DNA from 3 places in the Cellulomonas sp. NEAU-ZC6 genome. Region 2 is predicted to be linked to each of the others. Evidence: predicted binding sites of a transcription regulator. Region 2 holds the regulator's gene; each other region holds the start of a gene.
What was found. Region 2 encodes Rex, which represses fermentation and respiration genes when NADH is low (regulators of the CRP and FNR family bind a similar motif). Its sites were predicted from a motif close to CTTGTGAANNNNTTCACAAG; they were not measured.
Positions count from the first base shown of each region.

Region 1: a site for Rex is predicted at 2,707-2,726, ahead of pflB (formate C-acetyltransferase). Genes of this name have one in related genera too.
Region 3: a site for Rex is predicted at 3,721-3,740, ahead of adhE (bifunctional acetaldehyde-CoA/alcohol dehydrogenase). Genes of this name have one in related genera too.

Region 1 covers NZ_JBXFYH010000001.1:689,103-694,398, reverse strand. Annotated here, with positions in the region: gene AC1050_RS03270 (glycogen debranching N-terminal domain-containing protein) at 1-493, shown strand, start outside; gene dxs (1-deoxy-D-xylulose-5-phosphate synthase) at 598-2,478, shown strand; gene pflB (formate C-acetyltransferase) at 2,757-5,024, shown strand; gene pflA (pyruvate formate-lyase-activating protein) at 5,126-5,296, shown strand, end outside.
Region 2 covers NZ_JBXFYH010000001.1:2,114,432-2,119,727, reverse strand. Annotated here, with positions in the region: gene AC1050_RS09820 (GNAT family N-acetyltransferase) at 1-454, opposite strand, end outside; gene AC1050_RS09815 (HAD family hydrolase) at 451-1,302, opposite strand; gene AC1050_RS09810 (glutaredoxin family protein) at 1,337-1,627, shown strand; gene AC1050_RS09805 (redox-sensing transcriptional repressor Rex) at 1,643-2,296, shown strand; gene AC1050_RS09800 (YceI family protein) at 2,385-2,942, opposite strand; gene AC1050_RS09795 (MarR family winged helix-turn-helix transcriptional regulator) at 3,072-3,629, shown strand; gene AC1050_RS09790 (histidine phosphatase family protein) at 3,674-4,330, shown strand; gene AC1050_RS09785 (TlpA family protein disulfide reductase) at 4,327-4,935, shown strand; gene AC1050_RS09780 (cytochrome c biogenesis CcdA family protein) at 4,935-5,296, shown strand, end outside.
Region 3 covers NZ_JBXFYH010000002.1:645,948-651,243, forward strand. Annotated here, with positions in the region: gene AC1050_RS13100 (molybdopterin oxidoreductase) at 1-106, opposite strand, end outside; gene AC1050_RS13105 (hypothetical protein) at 212-775, opposite strand; gene adhE (bifunctional acetaldehyde-CoA/alcohol dehydrogenase) at 925-3,654, opposite strand; gene AC1050_RS13115 (glycoside hydrolase family 65 protein) at 3,863-5,296, opposite strand, start outside.

The sequences.
Region 1 (5,296 bases), 1.4 Mb from region 2:
CGGCTACGGGCTGCGGACCATGTCGACGGAGTCCGCCGGCTACTGGCCGCTGCGCTACCACGGCGGCGCGGTCTGGCCGCACGACACCGCCATCGTGGTGCAGGGCCTGGCGCGCGCCGGGCACGCCCGCGAGGCCGCGGCGCTGGCCGAGGGCCTGCTCGCGGCGGCGCAGGACCTCGACGACCGGCTGCCCGAGCTGTACGGCGGCGACCCGCGCGGCTCCGTGCCGCGCGTGGTGCCGTACCCGGCGGCGTGCCGCCCGCAGGCGTGGTCCGCGGCGGCGGCGGTGTCCGTGCTCGGCGCCGCGCTCGGGCTGCGTCCCGACGTCCCGGGCGGCCGGCTGGACGTCGCGCCCCCCGCGCCCGCGCCGCTGGGTGCGGTCCGCGTGCGGGGGCTGCGGCTCGCCGGGCTGCCGCTCGAGGTGCGGGTGGCCGCCGACGGCAGCGCCTCGGTGAGCGCGGCCGCCGACGTGGCGGTGCACCTCCCGGGGTGATCCCGCGGGCCTCCCTCGTGCGCGCAGGCCCGCGGCGAGGCCGCCCCGTAGGGTGGGGGCTTCGTACGCGAGCCGCGCGCACGAGGGCGACGGGCGGTGAGGACATGGGGCTGCTGGAGACCATCGGCTCTCCCCGGGACGTCCGGGCGCTCTCGCCCCGGCAGGTGCGCGCGCTGGCGGGGGAGATCCGCGCCTACCTGGTCGACCGCGTGTCGCGGACGGGTGGGCACCTCGGCCCGAACCTCGGCGTCGTCGAGCTCACCCTGGCGCTGCACCGGGTGTTCGACTCGCCGCGCGACAGCCTCGTCTTCGACACCGGGCACCAGGCGTACGTGCACAAGCTGCTGACCGGGCGGCAGGACTTCGCCCGGCTGCGCCGCCGCGGCGGGCTGTCCGGCTACCCGAGCCGCGCGGAGTCCGAGCACGACGTCGTGGAGAACTCGCACGCGTCCACCGCCCTGTCCTGGGCCGACGGCATCGCGCGGGCCAACGCCCTGGCGGGCCGCTCCGACCGGCACGTCGTGGCCGTGGTCGGCGACGGCGCCCTCACCGGCGGCATGGCCTGGGAGGCGCTGAACAACATCGCCGACGGCGCGGACCGGCGCCTGGTCGTCGTGGTGAACGACAACGGCCGGTCGTACGCGCCGACCATCGGCGGGCTCGCGCTGCACCTCGACGCCCTGCGCACCACCCGGGGCTACGAGACCGTGCTGTCCTGGGGCAAGCAGGCGCTCAAGCGCTCGGGCCCGCCCGGACGGGCCGCGTACGACGCGCTGCACGGGATCAAGAAGGGCATCAAGGACGTCGTCGCGCCGCAGGGCATGTTCGAGGACCTCGGCCTGAAGTACGTCGGCCCCGTCGACGGCCACGACGCCGCCGCCGTCGAGTTCGCGCTGCAGCGGGCCCGGGCGTTCGGCGGCCCGGTGATCGTGCACGTCATCACCGAGAAGGGCCGCGGGTACAGCCCGGCCGAGCAGGACGTCGCCGACCGGTTCCACGCCGTCGGGCAGATCCACCCCGAGACCGGCCTGCCCGTCGCGCCGTCGCGGTTCGGCTGGACCGGGGTGTTCGCCGACGAGATCGTCCGCATCGGCCGTCGCCGCCCGGACGTCGTGGCCCTGACCGCGGCCATGCTCAACCCCGTCGGGCTCGCGCCGTTCGCCCAGGAGTTCCCGGACCGGACCTTCGACGTCGGCATCGCCGAGCAGCACGCCGTCACCACCGCGGCGGGCATGGCGTTCGCCGGCCTGCACCCCGTGGTCGCGGTCTACGCGACGTTCCTCAACCGGGCGTTCGACCAGGTGCTGATGGACGTCGGCCTGCACCGCGCCGGGGTGACCTTCGTGCTGGACCGCGCCGGGCTCACCGGCGACGACGGCGCGAGCCACAACGGCATGTGGGACCTCGCGATGCTGGGGCTCGTGCCGGGCCTGCGGCTCGCGGCGCCCCGCGACGAGGACACGCTCCGGTCCGCGCTGCGCTCCGCGGTCGACGTCGACGACGCCCCGACGGTGGTCCGCTACCCCAAGGGCGCGCTGACCGAGCCGCTGCCCGCCGTGGACGACGTCGACGGCGTGGACGTCCTGGCCCGGCACGGCGCGGACGACCGGCCCGCGCTGCTGGTCTGCGGGTTCGGCTCGATGGCCCGCACCGGCCTCGCGCTGGGCGAGCTGCTCGCGGCGCACGGCCTGCGGGTCACCGTCGTCGACCCGCGCTGGGTGCTGCCCGTGCCCGCCGCCCTGGTCAAGCTGGCGGGGGAGCACGACCACGTCGTCACGATCGAGGACGGCGTCCGCGAGGGCGGCCTCGGCTCGGCCGTCGCCCTGCGCGCCCGGGACGCCGGCATCGGCACCCCGGTGCAGGCGTTCGGCGTGCCGCGCGGCTTCCTCGAGCACGCCACCCGCGACGAGCTCCTCAGCACCCTGCGGCTCACGCCCCAGGACATCGCCGCCGACGTCCTCGCGGCCCTGAACCCCCGCGCCTGACCCGGCCGCGGGCTGCGCTCCCGCCCGGTCCGGGCCCGTCCGTACCCCGCCGCGAGGTCGTCAGCCAGCGGCGAGGTCGTCACGCACGTGTGACGACCTCACCGACGTGTGACGACCTCGCGGACCGCCCGGAGATCGGGCTGCCGGCGGGCGACGTGAGCGGCGTCACCGTCGCGTCGGGGCTGGTCAGCGAAGGCCCAGGACGGAGGTCCCAAGACATCCCATGACCTCGTGAATAGCGTCACGAGTACGACGCACTCAGCGAGGGAGCCCCACACATGTCCACCACCGCAGTACCTCAGACCGGCACCGACGCCACCGCGGGTGCCTGGGACGGCTTCGTCACCGGGCCCTGGTGCGACGGCATCGACGTCCGCGACTTCATCCAGCGCAACTACACGCCGTACACCGGCGACGCCGGGTTCCTCGCGGGACCCACGGAGCGGACCACGGGCATCTGGGCGAAGCTCAGCGCGATGTTCCCGGAGGAGCGCGCCAAGGGCGTCTACGACATCGACAACCACACCCCGTCGACGATCGTCTCGCACGGCGCCGGCTACATCGACCAGGCCAACGAGCTGATCGTCGGCCTGCAGACCGACGCCCCCCTCAAGCGCGCCATGTTCCCCAACGGCGGCTGGCGCATGGTCGAGAAGTCGCTCGAGACCTACGGCTACGACGTCGACCCCGAGGTCGCGAAGACCTTCACGACCTACCGCAAGACGCACAACGACGGCGTCTTCGACGTGTACCCCCCGAACGTGCGCGCCGCGCGCTCGTCCCACATCATCACCGGCCTGCCGGACGCCTACGGCCGCGGGCGGATCATCGGCGACTACCGCCGCGTCGCGCTGTACGGCGTCGACGCCCTGATCGAGGCCAAGCGCCTGGAGCGCCACGAGCTCGACATGGAGCCGTCGGTCGAGGACGTCATCCGGGACCGCGAGGAGAACGCGGAGCAGATCCGCGCCCTGCAGGAGCTCAAGCGGATGGCCGCCTCGTACGGCGTCGACATCTCCCGGCCGGCGACCACCGCCCACGAGGCGGTCCAGTGGCTGTACTTCGCGTTCCTCGGCGCGGTCAAGGAGCAGAACGGCGCGGCGATGTCGCTGGGCCGCACCTCGACGTTCCTCGACGTGTTCATCCAGCGCGACCTCGCCTCGGGTGCGATCGACGAGCGGTTCGCGCAGGAGCTCATCGACGACTTCGTGATCAAGCTGCGCATCGTGCGGTTCCTGCGCACCACGGAGTACGACAACCTGTTCTCGGGCGACCCGACGTGGGTCACCGAGTCGATCGGCGGCATCGGCGAGGACGGCCGCCCGCTGGTGTCCAAGACGTCGTTCCGGTTCCTGCAGACCCTGTACAACGTCGGCCCGGCCCCGGAGCCGAACCTGACCGTGCTGTGGAGCAACCGGCTGCCCGAGGGCTTCAAGCGGTTCTGCGCGCAGGTGTCGATCGACACCTCGGCGATCCAGTACGAGTCCGACGACCTGATCCGCACCTCCTGGGGCGACGACGCGGCCATCGCGTGCTGCGTGTCCCCGATGCGGGTCGGCAAGCAGATGCAGTTCTTCGGTGCCCGCGTGAACATCGCCAAGGCCCTGCTGTACGCGATCAACGGCGGCCGCGACGAGATCACCGGCAAGCAGGTCGCCCCGGTCAGCGCGCCCGTCGAGGGCGACGTGCTCGACTACGAGGACGTCGCGGCGAAGTACGACACGCTGCTCGACTGGCTGGCCGAGACCTACGTCGACGCCCTCAACTGCGTGCACTACATGCACGACAAGTACGCGTACGAGCGGCTCGAGATGGCGCTGCACGACCGCACCATCCTGCGGACCATGGCGTGCGGCATCGCCGGCCTGTCCGTCGTCGCCGACTCCCTGTCCGCGATCAAGTACGCCACGGTGCACCCGGTGCGCGACGAGGACGGGCTCGTGACGGACTACGTGATCGAGGGCGACTTCCCGGCCTACGGCAACGACGACGACCGCGCGGACGACATCGCGGTGGGGATCGTGAAGTCCTTCATGGCGAAGATCCGCCGGCACAAGACGTACCGCGACGCGCTGCACACGCAGTCGGTGCTGACCATCACCTCGAACGTCGTCTACGGCAAGGCCACGGGGAACACCCCCGACGGCCGCCGGGCCGGCGAGCCGTTCGCCCCGGGTGCCAACCCGATGAACGGGCGGGACTCGCACGGCATGCTCGCCTCGGCGATGTCGGTGGCGAAGCTGCCGTACTCGGAGGCGATGGACGGCATCTCGCTCACCTCGACGGTCGTGCCCTCGGGCCTCGGTCGCACCAAGGAGGAGCAGATCGGGAACCTGGTCGGCCTGATGGACGCGTACAACGTGTCGTCCGGCTACCACCTCAACGTCAACGTGCTGAACCGGGACACCCTCGAGGACGCCATGGAGCACCCCGAGAAGTACCCGCAGCTGACCATCCGGGTGTCCGGCTACGCCGTGAACTTCGTCCGGCTCACGCGCGAGCAGCAGCTCGACGTGCTGTCCCGGACGTTCCACGGCGGGGTCTGATCCCCGTGGGTGCCCGCCGGGGGAGCAGCCCCGGCGGGCACCCGCCCCGCACCACGCAGCACCAGCCCGCAGCACCCGGCAGCACCCCGGAGGAGGCCCCGATGACCAGCACCGTCGAGCAGGAGGGTGCCGGCGCCCCGGTGATCGAGCTGGGCATCCCGGTGACCGGCGGCTCGCACCACCGGTCGACGGCCGGCACCGCGGGCCTCGAGGTCAGCGACGCCGAGCGCAGCGAGCGGTTCGCGCAGATGCGGGCCGGCGAGCTCGGGTCC
Region 2 (5,296 bases):
ACCCCGAGCGCCGGTAGAACGCCTGCGCCCGCAGGTTCTCGCCGTTGACGCCCAGCCAGACGCCCGCGGCCCCGCGGGCCCGCGCGGCGGCCAGGCTGGCGGCCATCAGAGGTGCCGCGACGCCGCCGCCGTGCCGGCCGGGCAGGACGTAGCACTTGCTCAGCTCGACGGTCGGCCGCAGCGGGACCACGGCGGCGACGCCCGCGTCGTACGGCTCGCCGGACACCAGCATCGTGTAGCCGACCAGCGCCCCGTCGTCGTCGGCGACCAGCACGTCCCGCGCGTCGTCTCCGAGGTGCGCCGCGAAGTGCGCCGCGGTCAGGTGGGCGGCGACGAACGCGGCGTGGTCCTCCGGGGTGGAGGACGGCGGGCAGGCGAGCGGGAACGTCACCGCGGCGAGGTCGGCGACGGCGGCTGCCTCGTCGGGTCGTGCCGGGCGGACGACGACGGTCACCGGCCGCCCCAGCGGGACCGGATCGCGCGCCGGACGGCGCGGAACACCAGCCCGGCGACCCACGCCGACCCCGCGACGGTCGCGGCGTCGACCCCGCGCCGGGTGGCGTTGCGGCGTCCCCGGAACTCGCGCATCGGCCACCCCACCTCGGCGGCGTGCTTGCGCAGCCGGCCGTCGGGGTTGATGGCGCACGGGAACCCGACCTCGGACAGGATCGGCACGTCGTTGGTGGAGTCGCCGTACGCGAAGGACTGCGACAGGTCGATGCCCTCGCGCTCGGCGATGGCCTGCACGGCGGACGCCTTGGCCTTGCCGTGCAGCAGGTCACCGACCAGACGGCCGGTGTAGAAGCCGTCGGTGTGCTCGGCGATGGTGCCGAGCGCGCCGGTGGCGCCCAGGCGGCGGGCGATGATCTCGGCGATCTCGACCGGGGTGGCCGTGACCAGCCACACCTCGTGGCCGGCGCGCAGGTGCTGGTCCAGCAGGCGCTGGGTGCCGGGGAAGATCCGCAGCGACAGCACCTCGTCGTAGATGTCCTCGGCGATCGCCACCACCTCGGCCACCGACCGGTGCCGCATGATCTCGAGCGCCCGCTGGCGGACCTCGTCGATCTGCTGCCGGTTCTCGCCGAACGTGAGGTAACGGGCCTGGTGCACCGCGAACCGGATGACGTCGCCGGTCTTGAAGAACCCGCGCCGGTACAGCCCCACGGCCAGGTGGAACGAGCTGGCGCCGCGGATGATCGTGTTGTCCACGTCGAAGAAGGCCGCCACGCGTCCCGGCTGCGCGGCCGGGACGGTGCCGGCCGGGACGGTGCCCGTCGGGGCGGGCTCGGTGGGCTCGGGCACGCCGCCACTGTAGTCAGATGCCTAGGCTCGTGCTGTGCCGACCCCCGCCCACGGATCCCCGACCACCCCGCGCGTCGTGCTGTTCGCCCGCGCGGGCTGCCACCTCTGCGTCGCCGCCCGCGAGGTGGTCCAGGAGGTCGCGGCCGCGCACGGCGAGCAGTGGGTCGAGGTCGACGTCGACGCCGGCGGGACGGCACCCGACGGCCGTCCGCTGGCGGAGGCCTACGGGGAGCTGCTGCCGGTCGTGGAGGTGGACGGGGTCCGGATCGGGTACTGGCAGATCGACCCGCTCCGGCTCGGCGACGCCCTGACCGGCCCGCGGTAGGCCTACCCTGTGGTCGTGCGAGCCCTGCCGCCGACGACCGTCGCCCGCCTCCCGGGATACCTGCGCTCCCTCGGCGGCCTGGCCTCGGAAGGCGTGACCACGACGTCCTCGGACCAGCTCGCCGAGCTCGTCGGCGCGTCCCCCGCCCAGCTGCGCAAGGACCTGTCCTACCTCGGCGCCGGCGGCCGGCGCGGCGTGGGCTACGAGGTGGACCACCTCCGCAAGCAGATCGCGCAGGCTCTCGGCATGGCCGAGGAGCGCCAGCTCGTCATCGTCGGGATCGGCAACCTCGGGCACGCGCTCGCGACGTACTCGGGCTTCACCGACCGCGGGTTCGTCCTGGTCGGGCTGTTCGACGCGGACCCGGAGCTGGTCGGCACGACCGTCGCCGGGCACGTGGTGCAGCACGTCGACCACCTGGAGAAGGTCGTCGCCGAGGCGGAGGCGAGCATCGCCATCGTCGCGACGCCGGCGTCGGCCGCGCAGGCCACCACGGACCGGCTGGTGGCGGCGGGCGTCACCGGGGTGCTCAACTTCGCGCCGCGCACGGTGCGGGTGCCGGACGGCGTGGACGTGCGGGAGGTCGACCTGGGCTCGGAGCTGCAGATCCTCGGCTTCCACGCCCGGCAGCGCTCGACCACGCCCGAGCCGGTCACCGCCGCCGACTGACCTCGGTCGGGTACGCGCAGGGCCCGATCGCGGCAGGGGGTGCGCGATCGGGCCCTGGCGGTCCGTGAGCCCCTCGCGGGGCGGGGGATCAGGCCTGCTTGATGGCCGAGATCTCCAGGTTGATGACGACCTTGTCGCTCACCAGGACGCCGCCGGCCTCGAGGGCCGCGTTCCAGGTGATGCCGAACTCCTTGCGGGAGATCGTCACCGAGGCGGAGAAGCCGGCGCGCTGGTTGCCGAACGGGTCGGTGGCGGAGCCGCCGAACTCGGTCGCCAGCTCGACGGGCTTGGTCACGCCGTTGATGGTCAGGTCACCGGCGACGACGTAGTCCTCGCCGTCCGCGCGGACCGCGGTCGAGGCGAAGGTCCACTCGCCGAACTTCTCCAGGTCGAAGAAGTCGGTGGAGCCCTTGAGGTGGCCGTCGCGGTTCGCGTCGCCGGTGGCGATGGTCGACGGGTCCAGCGTGGCGGTGACGCCGGACAGCGCGAGGTCCTCGGCGACGGTGATGGTGCCGGAGGTCACCGCGACGGTGCCGCGGACCTTGGAGATGCCCGCGTGGCGGACGGTGAAGGACGCCTCGGTGTGCGAGGGGTCCAGCGTCCAGGTGCCGGCGGTGAGGGCGGTGGGGAGCGTCGTGGTCGACATGAGGTGCCTCCTGCAAGTATTGGTTGAAGCATCAACTGCGGTTAGTTGAGATTTCTACTGCAGTGGATCCGGATGCGCAAGGGCGTGGGACGATCGGCGCCCGACGACCGGCGCGCGGAGGAGGACGGCATGGCGGGCACCAGCACGACGACCGGCCAGGCGGGGGCGACCTCGCCGGCGACGCGGTCCGGTGACGACGTCCGCTGGCTGTCGGCGGACGAGCAGCGCGCCTGGCGCGCCTACCGCGACGGCACGGCGCGGCTGCTGGACGTGCTCGCGCACGACCTGGAGGAGTCCTCGGGGCTCTCGCTCGGCGAGTACGAGGTGCTGGTCCGGCTGTCCGAGGCGCCGCAGCGCACGCTGCGGATGTCCGAGCTGGCGGGTGAGCTCGCCCACTCCCGCAGCCGCCTCACGCACACGGTCCGGCGCATGGAGACGGCCGGTCTGGTGGAGCGCGCGCCCTGCCTGGAGGACGCCCGCGGCGTGAACTGCCGGATGACGGAGCACGGCTGGCGCACCCTGGTCGACGCCGCGCCCGGGCACGTCGAGTCGGTCCGCGCGCGCCTGGTCGACGTGCTGACGCCCGCCCAGATGCAGGCCCTGGGGAACGCGATGGCCGCGGTCGGCGCGGCCCTGCAGGCGGGCTGCGAGGCCGCCGCCGAGGCCGAGGAGCGCCGGGGCCGGTAGCCGGTGGGGACCGACCACCCAGCCGGGTTTGCGAGACTGACCCCATGGTCGCCACCACCATCCACCTCATGCGGCACGGCGAGGTCCACAACCCGTCGGGTCTGCTCTACGGCCGGCTGCCCGGCTACCACCTCTCCGAGCGCGGTCAGGAGATGGCCGAGCGCGTCGCCGCGCACCTGTCCGGCCGGCTCGACGGCCCGGCGCGCGACGTCACCGTGCTGATCGCGTCGCCGCTGCAGCGCGCCCAGGAGACGATGGCGCCGATCGCCGCCGCGCTGGACCTGCCGGTCCGGACGGACGAGGGGCTGCTCGAGGCCGAGAACCACTTCCAGGGCCTCGCGTTCGGCGTCGGGGACGGCTCGCTGCGGCACCCGCGGCACTGGCCCAAGCTGGTCAACCCGTTCCGCCCGTCCTGGGGGGAGCCGTACCGCCAGCAGGTCGGCCGGATGCTCGCCGTCGTCGACAGCGCGCGCCAGGCGGCCCGCGGCCACGAGGCCGTGCTGGTCAGCCACCAGCTGCCGATCTGGGTCACCCGGCTCGCGCTGGAGAACCGCCGGCTGTGGCACGACCCGCGCCGCCGGCAGTGCTCGCTCGCCTCGCTGACCAGCCTGGTCTACGAGGAAGACCGCCTGGTGCGCATCTCCTACACCGAGCCGGCCGCCGACCTGCTGCCCGGCGCGTCCGCCGTGGCGGGGGCGTGACCAGCCGCCGGCGCCGCGCGGGCGCCGTGGCCGTCGCGCTCGGCGCCGCGCTCGCGCTCGCGGGGTGCTCGGGCGGGGACGGCACGGCCGGCGACACCGACGTGGCGGACCAGGGCTACGTGTCCGGCGACGGCTCGTTCACGCAGTGGGCCGCGGCGGACCGCGAGGGCCCGGTCGAGGTCGCTGGCACCGACTACGCCGGCGAGGCCGTCGACGTCGCGGACTGGCGGGGCGACGTCGTCGTGCTGAACACCTGGTACGCCGCGTGCCCGCCGTGCCGGGAGGAGGCGCCCGACCTGGTCGACATCGCGCACGAGTACGCGGACGCCGGCGTGCACCTGCTGGGGATCAACGGCGTCGACGACGCGGGCGCCGCCGAGCCGTTCCAGAACAGCTTCGAGGTGCCTTACCCGAGCATCGACGACCGCGACAAGCAGGCGATCGCCGCGCTGCAGGGCATCGTGCCGATCCAGGCCACCCCGACGACGGTCGTGCTCGACCGCGACGGCAAGGTCGCGGCCCGGATCGTCGGCCTCGCCGAGGGCTCCACCCTGCGCGCGCTGATCGACGAGGTCCTGGCCGAGGACGGCGGGGCCGCGGCGTGATGCTCGCCGACGTCGGGGACTCCTTCGCGCAGGCCGCCACGTCCGGCTCGCTGCTCGCCGCCGTCCCGGTGGCGGTGCTCGCCGGGCTGGTGTCGTTCGCGTCGCCGTGCGTGCTGCCGCTGGTCCCCGCCTACGTCGGCTACGTCGGCGGCATGTCCGCCGCCTCGACGCCCCGTCCGGCCCGGCGGCCCTCCGTCGCCACCGCGGCCGGCGGCGTCCCGCTCGACCTCGCCGCGAGCCTGCCGGCGCAGCCGGCGCTCACGACCGGGACGCCCGCCCCCGGCACCGACACCCCGGCCTCGCGCGGCCGGGTCGTGCTCGGCGTGCTGCTGTTCGTGGCCGGGTTCAGCGCGGTGTTCCT
Region 3 (5,296 bases), on a different contig from region 2:
CCGCGGCGAGACCGCCGAGGACGAGCAGCGCCAGCGAGCCCCACGCGGACGCGACCCACCACGGCACGGAGTGCCGGGGCCGGGTGCGCGGCTGGTGCGTGGTCATACCCGAGTGATCGGCATCACGCGCGCCCGCTCAAGGGCTCCGCGGCGACTTCCGCGGGTGATCGTCGCGCGGCGGGGCCGAGCCGGGGTGACCCGGCCGGCTCGCTCAGCCCTGCTCGGCCTGCCCGACCTGGTCGCTCAGCTCCTGGACCTGCTGCGCGAGCCGGTCGAGCGCGTCCGCGGTGGTCGCGTCGACCTGCCCCGACGCGGAGTCGAGCGCGCCCTGGGCGGACTCGAGCGCGGCCCGCGCGGAGGCGAGCTGCTCCTCGGCCGCCGCGGAGCCGTCGGCCTGCGCCTGGTCGAGTGCGGTGGTCGCGTCGTCCATCGCGGTGGTGGCCTGGTCGAGCGCGTCCTGGGTCGCGGTGCGGGCACTCGCGTCGAGGTCGGACAGCCGCGCGGTGACGTCGTCGACGGTGGTCCGCGCGGCGTCGACGCGCTCCCGGGCCTGGTCGGCCAGCTCGTTCAGGCGGTCGGCCGCGTCGCGGGCGGTGTCGACCGCGGACTGGGCCTGCGACGCCACCTGGTCCACCTCGGAGCAGGCGCCCAGCAGCGCGGTGGCGCCGAGCACGAGCGGGACCACCAGCACGGTGCGCGTGCGGCGGGCCAGGGCGGTGCGCGCCGCGGTGCGACGTGCGGCGGTGCGGGGGACGGCGGTGCGGCGGGTGGTCATCAGGGCCTCCTCGTCGGGGACCGCCCAGTGTGCCAGCACGACCTGGGTGCCGGCCGGACCGGGGTGCCGGCCGGACGCGGAGGAGCGCCCCGCACCGGCGACACGAGGTCGCGGTGCGGGGCGCCCGTGCGAGCAGCCGACCGGTGAGGTCAGGAGGACGCGACCGCCGCGTCGTCCGTGCCCGGGGCCCCCGCCCCGGCGGGCGCGCGGTCCGCACCCTGCTGCTGCTCGCGGCGACCCCGGACCTCCGTGACGGAGGTGCCGTAGTAGGCCGCGGTCATGATGTCCTTCATGTCCGCCCGCATCGGCATGCGGGGGTTGGCGGGGGCGCACTGGTCCTCGTACGCACCCATGGCGACCTCGTCGAGCCGGGACAGGAAGTCCTGCTCGTCGACGCCCTGCGCCTGGAACGACGCGGGGATGCCGACCTTCGCCCGCAGCGCCTCGATCGCCACGGCGTAGGACTCGACGCCCTGCTCCGGGGTCTCGGCCGGCAGGCCCAGCATCTGCGCGATCTGCTGGAACCGCTCCGGGGCGACGTAGTGCTCGTACTTCGGCCAGCTGGTGAGCTTGGTCGGGATCTGGCCGTTGTACCGGATGACGTGCGGCAGCAGCGTGGCGTTGGTCCGGCCGTGCACCAGGTGGAACGTCGAGCCGATGACGTGCGCCATGGCGTGCACGATGCCGAGGAACGCGTTGCCGAACGCCATGCCGGCGATGGTGCCCGCGTTGTGCATCTTCTCGCGGGCGTCCTTGGTCGCCGGGTCGGCCGGGTCGCCGTTCACGGACTGCGCCAGGTTGTCGAAGATCAGCCGGATCGCCTGCAGCGCCATGCCGTCGGTGAAGTCGTTCGCGTAGACCGCGACGAACGCCTCGGTGGCGTGCGTCAGGGCGTCGAATCCGGAGTCGGCCGCGAGCGAGCGCGGCATCTTCGAGGTGAGCACCGGGTCGATGATCGCGACGGTCGGCGTCAGCGCGTAGTCGGCCAGCGGGTACTTCTTGCCCGCGTCCGGGTCCGAGATGACGGCGAACGGTGTGACCTCCGCGCCGGTGCCCGAGGTGGTCGGGATGCAGACCAGCTTGGCCAGGTCGCCGAGCGTCGGGAACTTGAACGCGCGCTTGCGGACGTCGAAGAACTTCTGCTTGAGGTCCGAGAACACGATCTCCGGGTGCTCGTACAGCAGCCACATCACCTTGGCGGCGTCCATCGGGGAGCCGCCGCCCAGCGCGATGATCGTGTCGGGGCGGAAGTGGCGCATCTGCGCGGCGCCGGCCTGCACGGTCTTCACCGAGGGCTCCGGCTCCACCTGGTCGATGATCTGCACCGAGACCTTGTTCGGGCGCCGGTTCAGCACGTCCAGCACGCGGTCGACGAACCCGAGGGTGGTCATGGTCGAGTCGGTGACGATCGTGACGCGCTCGACGTCGGCCATGTCGGACAGGTAGCGGATGGCGTTCGGCTCGAAGTACGTCTTGGCCGGGACCTTGAACCACTGCAAGTTGTTGTTCCTCCGGCCGACGCGCTTGATGTTGACGAGGTTGATCGCCGACACGTTGTTGGACACCGAGTTGTGGCCGTAGGAGCCGCAGCCGAGGGTGAGCGACGGGATGAAGGCGTTGTAGATGTCGCCGATGCCGCCGAGCGACGAGGGCGCGTTCGCGATCACGCGGATGGCCTTGACCCGGGCACCGAACTCCTCGGTCAGGGCCTCGTCCTGGGTGTGGATCGCGGCGGAGTGGCCGAGGCCGTCGAACTCGACCATCTGCTCGGCCAGCTGGATGCCCTGCTCGGTGGAGCCGGCGCGCAGGACGGCGAGCACGGGGCAGAGCTTCTCGCGGGTCAGCGGCTCGTGCGGGCCGACGCCGGAGACCTCGGCGAGGATGATCGACGTGTCGGCCGGCACGGCGAAGCCGGCCTGCTCGGCGATCCACTGCGGCGACTTCCCGACGACGGTCGGGTTGAGCTTCGCGTCGCCGCAGTTCTTGCCCTTGGCCTCGACCCCGAAGATGAACTTCTCCAGGAGCGCCTTCTCCTTCTTGCTCGCCCGGTAGGCGTGCAGGACGGCGAACTCGGCCAGCGCGGCGTCGTAGATGCCGTCGTCCAGGATGACGGCCTGCTCGGAGGCGCAGATCATGCCGTTGTCGAACGACTTGGAGAGCACCACGTCGTTGACCGCGCGCTTGAGCTTGGCGGACTTCTCGATGTAGGCGGGGACGTTGCCGGCGCCGACGCCGAGGGCCGGCTTGCCGCACGAGTAGGCGGCGCGGACCATCGCGTTGCCGCCGGTCGCCAGGATGGTGGAGACGCCGGGGTGGTTCATCAGCAGGCCGGTCGCCTCCATCGAGGGGGCCTCGACCCACTGGATGCAGTGCTCGGGGGCGCCCGCGGCGATCGCGGCGTCGCGCACGACGCGAGCGGCGGCCACCGAGGACCGCTGCGCGTTCGGGTGGAACGCGAAGATGATCGGGTTGCGGGTCTTGAGCGCGATGAGCGACTTGAAGATCGCGGTGGAGGTCGGGTTCGTCACCGGCGTCATCGCGCAGATGACGCCCACCGGCTCGGCGATCTCGGTGATGCCGTTGATCTCGTCCCGGCCGATGACGCCCACCGTCTTGAGCGCCGCCATCGAGTTCGTGACGTGCTCGCAGGCGAAGATGTTCTTGACGGCCTTGTCCTCGAAGACGCCGCGGCCGGTCTCCTCGACGGCCAGCTCGGCCAGGTGGCCGTGCTGGTCCAGGGCGGCGACGGCCGCCTTCTTGACCAGCCGGTCGACGTCCTCCTGCGTGAAGCGGGCGTACTCGGCCAGCGCCTTGGTCGCGCCGGCGACCAGCTGGTCGATGGCCGCGGCGGTGTCGGTGCCTGTCGCTGTGATGGTCACGGGGACTCTCCCGGATGTGGGTGGTTGGGGTGGGGAGGGCTTCGTCGACCTCACGTCCCCGACGCTATCGAGAAAGTTTTCACAAAGTCTGGGACCGGAGTCCCGCGGACCTAGGTCCCGCCGCGGCAGGGGCCCGCCGGTGGACGACGACGGCCCGCGCCCCCGGGCGGGGGCGCGGGCCGTCGGGACGCGCCGGGCGGGCCGCCGGTCAGTCGTGCGAGAGCGGCGGCGGCGTGAGCACCGTCGGGTGGTCCGGCACGCTGGCGGTCATCAGCGTGCCGTCGGCGCGCCGGGTGCCCTCGATGTCGCGGACCGTCGGCGTGCCGATCAGGCGCGGTGCGGGGTCCAGCGCCACGACGACCGGGTCGCCGGCGGTGACCTTGACGGGCTCGCCCCGCACGACCAGGTCGGCCGCGTCGCCCTCCTCGACGGTCAGCCGCAGCTCGGTGTGCCGCACGTCCACCCGGACGCGGGTCCCGCGCAGCGTGAGCCGGAACGTCAGCCCGTCCCAGACCTCGGGCAGCCGCGGGTCGAGGGACACGACGCCCTCGTGGTCCCGCATCCCGCCGAAGCCGCAGGCCAGGGCGCTCCACACACCGCCGGCGGAGGCGACGTGCACGCCGTCGGCGGTGTTGTGGTGCAGGTCGGCCAGGTCCACGTACAGCGCGGACGTGAAGTACCGCAGCGCGAGCTCCTGGTACCCGACCTCCGAGGCCACGATCGACTGCACCACGCCGGAGAGCGTCGAGTCGCCGGTCGTCAGCGGGTCGTAGTAGTCGAAGTCGGCCAGCTTCTCCTCGAGGGTGAACTGGTCGCCCTGCAGGAACAGCGCCAGCACGACGTCGGCCTGCTTGAGCACCTGGAACCGGTAGATCACCAGCGGGTGGTAGTAGAGCAGCAGCGGGCGCTTGGCCGGGTCGGTGTTGGCCAGGTCCCACAGCTCCTTCTCGAGGAACTGCGTGTCCTGGGGGTGGATCCCGAGGCGCTCGTCGTACGGGATGTGCATCTTCTCGGCCGCGTGCGCCCACTCGTCGAGCTCGGTCTGCGTGAGGTGCAGCCGGGCCACCATCGCGGCGTGGTCGGCGGGCCGCTCGTGCGCGAGCCGGTCCACGGCCTCCACCGCGCCGCGCAGGTTCGCCCGGGCCATGACGTTGGTGAACAGGTTGTCGTTCACGACCGTCGTGTACTCGTCCGGTCCCGTGACGCCGTGGATGTGGAACGTGGACGACCCGTTGCTGCCCCGCCAGAAGCCGAGGTCGGCCCACATGCGCGCGGTCTCCACCAGGATGTCGATGGCCTCGCGGGCCAGGAACCCGTCGTCGCCCGTCGCGGCCACGTACTGCCGCACGGCGTGCGCGATGTCGGCGTCGATGTGGTACTGCGCGGTGCCGGCGGCGTAGTAGGCGGACGCCTCCTCGCCGTTGATGGTGCGCCACGGGAACAGCGCGCCGTTCTGGTTGAGCTCGGCGGCCCGGCGGCGCGCGGCGTCGAGCATCGTGTACCGGAACCGCAGCGCGTTCCGCGCGATCCGCGGCGAGGTGTAGGTGAGGAACGGCAGGACGTAGATCTCGGTGTCCCAGAAGTAGTGCCCGCTGTAGCCGGAGCCGGTCAGGCCCTTGGCCGCGATGCCGTTGCCCTCGGC